2 regions of the Streptomyces sp. NPDC048192 genome follow, and region 1 is predicted to be linked to the other one. Evidence: predicted binding sites of a transcription regulator. Region 1 holds the regulator's gene; the other holds the start of a gene.

What was found. The regulator HrcA, encoded in region 1, represses chaperone genes, less so after heat shock. The targets are predictions, from matches to a motif close to TTNGCACTCNGNNNNNCNGAGTGCNAA.
Region 2: the regulator HrcA is predicted to act here: its motif matches at 2,060-2,086, upstream of groES (co-chaperone GroES).

What each region holds. Positions count from the first base shown of each region.
Region 1 covers NZ_JBIDAL010000010.1:146,380-150,786, reverse strand. Annotated here, with positions in the region: gene ACGFZN_RS22920 (nitronate monooxygenase) at 1-839, opposite strand, end outside; gene dnaJ (molecular chaperone DnaJ) at 952-2,085, opposite strand; gene hrcA (heat-inducible transcriptional repressor HrcA) at 2,086-3,102, opposite strand; gene ACGFZN_RS22905 (MBL fold metallo-hydrolase) at 3,273-3,995, shown strand; gene ACGFZN_RS22900 (DUF3097 domain-containing protein) at 4,030-4,407, shown strand, end outside.
Region 2 covers NZ_JBIDAL010000014.1:115,414-119,820, reverse strand. Annotated here, with positions in the region: gene groL (chaperonin GroEL) at 1-1,483, opposite strand, end outside; gene groES (co-chaperone GroES) at 1,605-1,913, opposite strand; gene ACGFZN_RS28570 (polysaccharide deacetylase family protein) at 2,159-3,013, opposite strand; gene ACGFZN_RS28565 (polysaccharide deacetylase family protein) at 3,010-3,954, opposite strand; gene ACGFZN_RS28560 (methyltransferase domain-containing protein) at 4,045-4,407, shown strand, end outside.

The DNA of each region.
Region 1 (4,407 bases):
AGCTCGGTGTGCGTGAACAGGGGGTTGGTCAGCGCCTGCTTGTGCACGGCGTGGGCGCCGGACTCGGGGGTGGCGAGGAAGGCGGTGCCCAGCTGGGCCGCGCTCGCGCCGGCCGCGAGGACGGCGGCGATCTGGCTGCCGCGCATGATGCCGCCGGCGGCGACGACCGGGATGTCCACGGCCTCGCGGATCTGCGCGACGAGCGACAGCAGGCCGATGCCGGCGCCGTCGTTCTCGGGGACGTCGCGGTGGGTGCCCTGGTGACCGCCGGCCTCCACGCCCTGTGCGATCACCGCGTCCGCGCCGGCCCGCTCCACCGCGCGGGCCTCCTCGGCGGTGGTGGCCGTGACCAGGGTGAAGGTGCCGGCGCGGCGCAGGCTGTCGACCACCTCGGGGCTCGGCACGCCGAAGTGGAAGGAGACCACCGGCACCGGGTTGTCCAGGAGCACGGCGAGCTTGGCGTCGAAGCCGTCGTCCCGGCCGCTGTCCGGGTCGCCCAGCTCGGTCTCGTACCAGGCGGCCTCGCCGGCCAGCTGGTGGGCGTAGACCTCGACGGCACCGGAAGGGGGCGCGGCGTTAGCCGCTCCAGTGGTGCCGGTGCTTGCACCGGGATACTCGGGCTGCGGCATGAACACGTTCACGCCGAAGGGGCGGGCGGTGAGGCCCCGCAGCTGCTTGATCTCCTGGTACATGCCGTCGGCGGTCTTGTACCCGGCGGCGAGAAACCCGAGGCCACCGGCCTCGGAGACGGCGGCGGCGAGTTGCGGGACGGAGACACCGCCCGCCATGGGGGCCTGCACGATGGGATGCAGGAGGAGATCGGTCAGCGCGGAGGACATGACCGCATGTTGTCACGTCCTTTGAAAGAGTCCGAATCGGGCTTCCCGCGGCATAAACCGCTGGCATACGGGGTGCGGAAAACACCCCGTACCCAGCCTCTCAGCGCCCGCTTCAGCGCCCGTTGAACGCATCCTTCAGCCGCGAGAACAGGCCCTGCTGCCCCGGTTGGAACTGGCCCTTTGGGCGTTCCTCGCCGCGGAGCTTGGCCAGCTCGCGCAGGAGGCGTTCCTGCTCGGGGTCGAGCTTGGTCGGGGTCTGGACCTCGACGTGGACGACCAGGTCGCCCCGGCCGCCGCCGCGCAGGTGCGTGACACCCCGGTTGTGCAGCGGGATCGACTGGCCGGACTGGGTGCCGGGCCGGATGTCGACCTCCTCCATGCCGTCCAGGGTCTCCAGCGGCACCTTGGTGCCGAGCGCCGCGGCCGTCATCGGGATCGTCACCGTGCAGTGCAGGTCGTCGCCGCGCCGCTGGAAGGTCGGGTGCGGCAGCTCGTGGATCTCGACGTACAGGTCACCGGCCGGCCCACCGCCCGGCCCGACCTCGCCCTCGCCGGCGAGCTGGATCCGCGTGCCGTTGTCGACACCGGCCGGGATCTTCACGGTGAGGGTGCGGCGGGAGCGGACCCGGCCGTCGCCCGCGCACTCGGGGCACGGGGTCGGCACCACGGTGCCGAAGCCCTGGCACTGGGGGCACGGCCGCGAGGTCATGACCTGGCCCAGGAAGGACCGCGTGACCTGCGAGACCTCACCGCGGCCCCGGCACATGTCACACGTCTGGGCGGACGTGCCCGGGGCCGCGCCCTCGCCGTTGCAGGTGTTGCAGACGACCGCGGTGTCGACCTGGATGTCCTTGGTCGTCCCGAAGGCCGCCTCGTCCAGCTCGACCTCGATCCGGATCATCGCGTCCTGGCCGCGCCGGGTGCGCGAACGCGGGCCGCGCTGCGACGCCGTACCGAAGAAGGCGTCCATGATGTCGGAGAAGTTGCCGAAGCCGCCGGCCCCGAAGCCGCCCGCGCCGGCGCCGCTCTGCGAGAGCGGGTCGCCGCCGAGGTCGTAGACCTGCTTCTTCTGCGGGTCCGACAGCACCTCGTAAGCGGCGTTGATCTCCTTGAACCGCTCCTGGGTCTTCGGATCCGGGTTGACGTCCGGGTGCAGCTCGCGGGCGAGCCGGCGGAACGCCTTCTTGATCTCATCCTGCGACGCGTCGCGGCGCACGCCGAGAACGGCGTAGTAGTCCGTGGCCACTTACGACTCCGCCAGGATCTGTCCGACGTACCGTGCCACTGCGCGTACCGCTCCCATCGTTCCCGGGTAGTCCATGCGGGTCGGTCCGACCACGCCGAGCTTGGCAACCGCCTCGCCGCCCGAACCGTAGCCGACCGACACCACGGAGGTGGAGTTGAGTCCCTCGTGGGCGTTCTCGTGCCCGATGCGCACCGTCACGCCCGGATCCTTCGCCTCGCCGAGCAGCTTGAGGAGCACGACCTGCTCCTCCAGCGCCTCGAGCACCGGCCGGATCGTGAGAGGAAAGTCATGCGCGAAGCGGGTGAGATTGGCGGTGCCGCCGATCATCAGCCGCTCCTCGTTCTCCTCGACGAGTGTCTCCAGGAGAGTGGAGAGCACCGTCGAGACCGTACCGCGGTCCTCGGCCTCGAAGGCCTCCGGCAGGTCCTCGACCAGCTTCGGCACGTCCGTGAACCGGCGGCCCGCGACCCGGCTGTTCAGCCGCGCGCGCAGGTCGGCGAGGGAGGCCTCGCCGAAGGGCGCCGGGCAGTCGACCATCCGCTGCTCGACCCGCCCGGTGTCCGTGATCAGCACGAGCATCACGCGCGCGGGGGCGAGCGAGAGCAGCTCCACGTGCCGGACGGTGGACCGGGTCAGGGACGGGTACTGCACCACGGCGACCTGGCGGGTGAGCTGGGCGAGCAGCCGCACGGTGCGCGCCACGACGTCGTCGAGGTCGACGGCGCCCTCCAGGAAGTTCTGGATCGCCCGCCGCTCGGGCGCGGTCATCGGCTTGACGCCCGCCAGCTTGTCCACGAACAGCCGGTAGCCCTTGTCGGTGGGGATGCGCCCCGCGCTGGTGTGCGGCTGCGCGATGTACCCCTCGTCCTCCAGGGCGGCCATGTCGTTGCGGACCGTCGCCGGGGACACGCCGAGGTTGTGCCGCTCGGTCAGGGCCTTCGACCCGACCGGCTCCTCGGTGCCCACATAGTCCTGGACGATGGCGCGCAGCACCTGAAGCCTGCGTTCACTCAGCATTCGCGCGCACCTCCAGCATGTGGTCCCCTCGGCTCCGCTCGGTCCTGCCTTCGTCCGCCTGGCACTCTTCGCATGCGAGTGCCAGCGTCCCGGGCCCAGTGTACGGCTGTCGGGTACACCCGGGGCAAGGTCGGTGCCCTCGCGGCGGCTCGTGCGGATAGCGTCGCGGTATGACGGTGACTTGGGAAGAGCTGGGCTGGGAACGGCTGGCCGCGGGCGTCGGCCGGTGCCGGCTGCCCGGCTGGGACTGCACGGCCGGTCTGGTCCTCGGCGCGGGTACGGCGCTGATGGTGGACGCCGGCTCCAGTCTCGCCGAGGGCGCCCGGCTCCGGGGCCGTGCCGAGGAACTGGCCGGCGGCCGTGTGACCCATCTCGCGCTGACCCACCCCCACTTCGACCACGTCTTCGGGGCGGCCGCCTTCGCGGGCGCGGAGGTGTACGGGGCGGTGGGCCTGGACGCCGTCCTCGCCCACGAACGCGAGGCGCTGCGCCTGGACGCCGTCCGCAACGGACTCGCGGTGGCGGACGCCGACGAGGCGGTGGACGCGCTCGTGCCGCCCGGCCACCCGGTCTCGGGCGAGTGGACCCTGGACCTCGGCGGCGGCCGTCAGGTCCTGCTGGCCAACGTGGGCCCGGGCCACACCGGGCACGATCTGGCGGTCCTCGTCCCCGGGGACCGGGAGGTGGTCTTCTGCGGCGACCTGGTCGAGGAGTCCGGCGCACCGCAGGCCGGTCCGGACGCCGTCCCGTCCCGTTGGCCGGACGCCCTGGACCGTCTCCTCGCCCTGGGCGGCGAGGACGCGCTGTACGTGCCCGGTCACGGAGCGGTGGTGGACGCGGGTTTCGTACGGCGCCAACGCGACGAGCTGGCAGCACGTTTCGGCGTGTCGTAGGTACGGCCCCACCGCTTCTCCTATCGTCATCCGAATGCGCCAGTACGCCGCCGATCTCACCCCTCCGTGGAAGAAGAAGCCGAAACCCGTGCCGGAGGTACCGGCGGAGCCGGGTCTGGTGGTGGAGGAGGCCGGTACCGGTTTCTGCGGGGCGGTGATCCGCTGCGAGGCGGGCACGGTGACGCTGGAGGACCGCTTCGGCAAGCACCGGGTGTTCCCGTTGGAGCCGCGCGGCTTCCTGCTGGAGGGCCGCGTGGTCACGCTGGTGCGGCCGTCGTCCGGCGGCCCGGCACGGCCCGCCCGCACCGCCTCCGGTTCGGTCGCCGTGCCCGGCGCGCGCGCCCGCGTGGCCCGCGCCGGCCGCATCTACGTCGAGGGCCGGCACGACGCCGAGCTGGTCGAGAAGGTCTGG
Region 2 (4,407 bases), on a different contig from region 1:
CGATGACGCCGGCCTTGATCAGGTCGCCGTACTCGCCGGTGGCGGCGTTGTACCCCTGGCCCTTCTCCAGGTCCTTGACCTTGGAGACGATGACGTAGCCCTCCTGGCCGGCGTTCTCGCCGATCCAGCGCAGCGGCTCGACCACGGCGTTGCGGACGACCGAGACACCGGTGGCCTCGTCGCCGGCCTTGCCGAGGTTGCCGTCGAGGACCTTGGAGGCGTGCACCAGGGCGGAGCCACCACCGGAGACGATGCCCTCCTCGACCGCGGCGCGGGTCGCGGAGATGGCGTCCTCCAGGCGGTGCTTCTTCTCCTTCAGCTCCACCTCGGTGGCGGCGCCGACCTTGATCACGCACACGCCGCCGGCCAGCTTCGCAAGGCGCTCCTGGAGCTTCTCGCGGTCCCAGTCGGAGTCGGTGTTCTCGATCTCGGCCTTGATCTGCGCGACGCGGCCCTGCACGTCCTCGGACTTGCCGGCGCCGTCGACGATCGTGGTGTCGTCCTTGGTGACCGTCACGCGGCGGGCGGAGCCCAGCACGTCCAGGCCGACCTGGTCGAGCTTGAGGCCGACCTCCTCGGAGATGACGGTGGCGCCGGTGAGGACGGCCATGTCCTGCAGCATCGCCTTGCGGCGGTCGCCGAAGCCGGGGGCCTTCACCGCGACGGCGTTGAAGGTGCCGCGGATCTTGTTGACGACCAGGGTCGACAGGGCCTCGCCCTCGACGTCCTCGGCGATGATCAGCAGCGGCTTGGAGGAGCCGGCCTGGATGACCTTCTCCAGCAGCGGCAGCAGGTCCGCGATGGCGGAGATCTTGCCCTGGTGGATCAGGATGTACGGGTCGTCGAGGACGGCCTCCATGCGCTCCTGGTCCGTGACGAAGTACGGCGACAGGTAGCCCTTGTCGAAGGCCATGCCCTCGGTGAAGTCCAGCTCCAGACCGAAGGTGTTGGACTCCTCGACGGTGATGACGCCGTCCTTGCCGACCTTGTCCATCGCCTCGGCGATCAGCTCGCCGACCTGCTGGTCCTGGGCGGACAGCGCGGCGACGGCGGCGATGTCGGACTTCTCGTCGATCGGACGGGCCGAGGCGAGCAGCTCGTCGGAGACGGCCTTGACCGCGGCGTCGATGCCCTTCTTCAGAGCGGCCGGGGAGGCGCCGGCGGCGACGTTCTTCAGGCCCTCGCGGACCAGCGCCTGGGCGAGCACGGTGGCGGTGGTGGTGCCGTCACCCGCGATGTCGTTGGTCTTGGTCGCCACCTCCTTCACCAGCTGCGCGCCGAGGTTCTCGTACGGGTCCTCGATCTCGACCTCGCGGGCGATCGTGACACCGTCGTTGGTGATGGTGGGGGCGCCGAACTTCTTGTCGATGACGACGTTGCGGCCCTTCGGGCCGATCGTCACCTTCACCGTGTCGGCCAGCTTGTTGACGCCGCGCTCGAGGGCGCGACGGGCGTCCTCGTCGAACTTCAGGATCTTCGCCATGACAGCGGGAGCCCTCTCGGAAATCTGTGGGTGGTAAGACAACTGCGCCCCGGGCGCCCGGCTTCGTTATCGGTCGCGGGGGCCAGGGGCGCAGCTCAAGAGCAGAAGGTGCTCGAGGTGATCACTTCTCGATGACCGCGAGCACGTCGCGGGCCGAGAGGACGAGGTACTCCTCGCCGTTGTACTTCACCTCGGTGCCGCCGTACTTGCTGTAGAGGACGACGTCGCCGACCTTGACGTCGAGCGGAAGGCGCTCGCCGTTCTCGAAACGGCCCGGGCCCACGGCGAGGACGGCGCCCTCCTGGGGCTTCTCCTTCGCGGTGTCCGGGATGACCAGGCCAGAGGCGGTGGTCTGCTCCGCATCCAGCGGCTGGACCACGATGCGGTCCTCGAGCGGCTTGATGGCAACCTTGGAGCTGGTGGTCGTCACGATCCGACCTCCCCCTTCGGAGATCTCACGGGGTTAACTGTCTGAGGTGGCGACCAGGTCGATCCGTCGTCGCGGGTGCCGGACCTGCCCGTCGCGTTGTTGGCACTCTCCCTGGGGGAGTGCCAGAGCCGAGACTATGACCGCGATTAGCACTCGGTCAAGCGGAGTGCCAATGCCGTGCGGCGCGTCGGCGGAATTCCGGATCGCGCCGGGTGTTTTTCGTGCGCCGGTGTGCCCCGTGCCGGTCAGTTCAGGTAGTCCTCCAGCCGTCCCACCGTCAGCCCCCGCTGCTGCACCCTGCGCAGCAGCCGGGCCGTGCGCTCGCGCAGGCTCGGGCCCGTCGTCTCGTCGGGGCCGACCAGGATGATGTCGCCGGGGCGCAGGCGGTGCTCGCCGTGGAGGTAGACGAGGTCGGCCGGGGTCATCGCGGCGCGCCACAGGACGAGCGCGGAGATGCCGCAGTCGGACGCGGCGTGCAGGGTGGTGGCGTCGTACGAGCCGTAGGGCGGACGGAAGAGACGGGGGCGTACGCCGAGGCGGGCGGCGAGCCGGTCCTGCTGCCCGCAGATCTCGCTCCGCTGGCCGGGGTACGGCAGCCCGGCCAGCGCGCGGTGGTCGACGGTGTGGTTCTCGATGCCGGCGCCCAGCCGGCGCAGGCGGGCGAAGTGGCCGTAGCCGGGGCCGGCGATGCTGTCGGTGAGGAACATGCTGACCGGCAGGCCGAGTTCGCGGACCATGTCGACGAAGCGGGGGTCCCGGTCGGCGCCGTCGTCGTAGGTGAGGAAGACGACCCGGTCCTGGGTGGGGATGTGGTCGACGACGCGGGGCAGGGACCGGCCGGCCGTATCCGGGGGCAGAAGGAGGGCGCGGGCGTCGGGCCGCGGCGGGCGGGCGAGGGGCTCGGCCAGGCCCCAGCGGCGGTAACTCCCGTCCGGGGCGGCGCCGTGCGGCCGTACCCCCTCGGCGGCCTTCCGGCCGAGCCGCTCGATGGGGTCGACGGACTGGGCGCAGCCGGCGAGGAGGAGGACCGAGGCGAGCAGCGCGAGGGCGCGCCGGGCGGTGCCGGAACGGGCCCTCCTGTCTCGTGCTCCCGGCCTCACAGGTAGTCCTCCAGGCGGGCCACGGCGTAGCCCTCGCGTGTGACCTTGTTCAGGAAGCGGCGCATGTCGTCGGTCATCGTGCCGTTCCAGTCGGAGCGGCCGCGGAAGTGGGTGAGGACGATGTCGCCGCGGTGGATCCGCTGGTCCTCCTCGCGGTACTCCCAGTGGTCGACGAAGACCTCCTCGTTCCAGATCGGCGCGTACCTGATGCCGCAGGACTTGGCGGCGCGCAGGGTGTCCTGGTTGTAGTTGCCGTACGGCGGCCGGAAGAGCGTCGGGCGCCTGCCGAACTGCCGCTCCATGATGTCCTGCATGGCGCAGATCTCGGTCCTCTGCTGCTCGTAGGACAGGCCCGGCAGGTACGGGTGGTGCAGGGTGTGGTTGTTCAGGGTGTGGCCGTAGGACTGCATCCTGCGGAAGTAGCCGTAGTCGTCCTTGATCAGGTAGTTGCTGAGGAACGCGGTGTACGGGATCCGCAGGTCCTCCATCATCCGCAGGAAGTCGGGGTCCTTCTCCGAGCCGTCGTCGATCGTGAGGAAGACGATCTTCTGCCGGGTGGGGACGCTGGTGAAGACCGGGGGCAGGTCCCAGTCCTCCTGGTGGCTCACCTCGAACCCGGCGCGCGCGGTGATCAGCGGCTTGCGCACGGGCGGCGGGGGCGGGGTCAGCGGGACCTCGTCGAGCCCCCAGCGCCGGGCGGCGGCGACCAGCCGGGCGTGCTCGGCGGCCCGGCGGGCGCTCTCGGCGTCTTTCCGGGGCCGGGGGCTCGGGGAGTGAGCGGGACCGCCCTGACCGGGCGCGGGACGGGGCTCGACGCGCGGCGCGCCGGAGCCGGTACAGCCCGACAGGAGCGCGGAACCCGCCAGCGCGACGGCCCCGCAGACCAGGACCAGATGCGTGAGATGCGTCCGGTTCTTATCGTTTTGTACGACGGCTCGCATGGTGCCGGATCTTCGCAGGCGCCGCCCCGGAACCCGCGGCGACACCGCCGCCGGCGGCGGACCGTCCACCGACTGGCCGACAATGACCGGGTGAACGACCTCGCTCTCCTCCTCACCCCCGAAGGCCGTGCCCTCCTCGACGAGGTCCGCGACACCGCCCCGGCCGACGAACTCGCCGTCGCCACCCGGCTGCGCCGCGACCACCCGGCCGCCCTGGTGTCGGCGGCGCTCGGCCAGGCCCGGCTGCGGCAGCGGGCGGCGGCGAAGTTCGGGGCGGCGGACGCGGGGCGGATGTTCTTCACGCCGAACGGGGTCGAGCAGTCGACGCGGGCGAGCGTGGCGGCGTACCGCGCGGAGCGGCTGGCGGGCCTCGGCGTGGCCTCGGTGGCCGACCTGTGCTGCGGGATCGGCGGGGACGCGATCGCGTTCGCCCGGGCGGGGATCCGGGTGCTC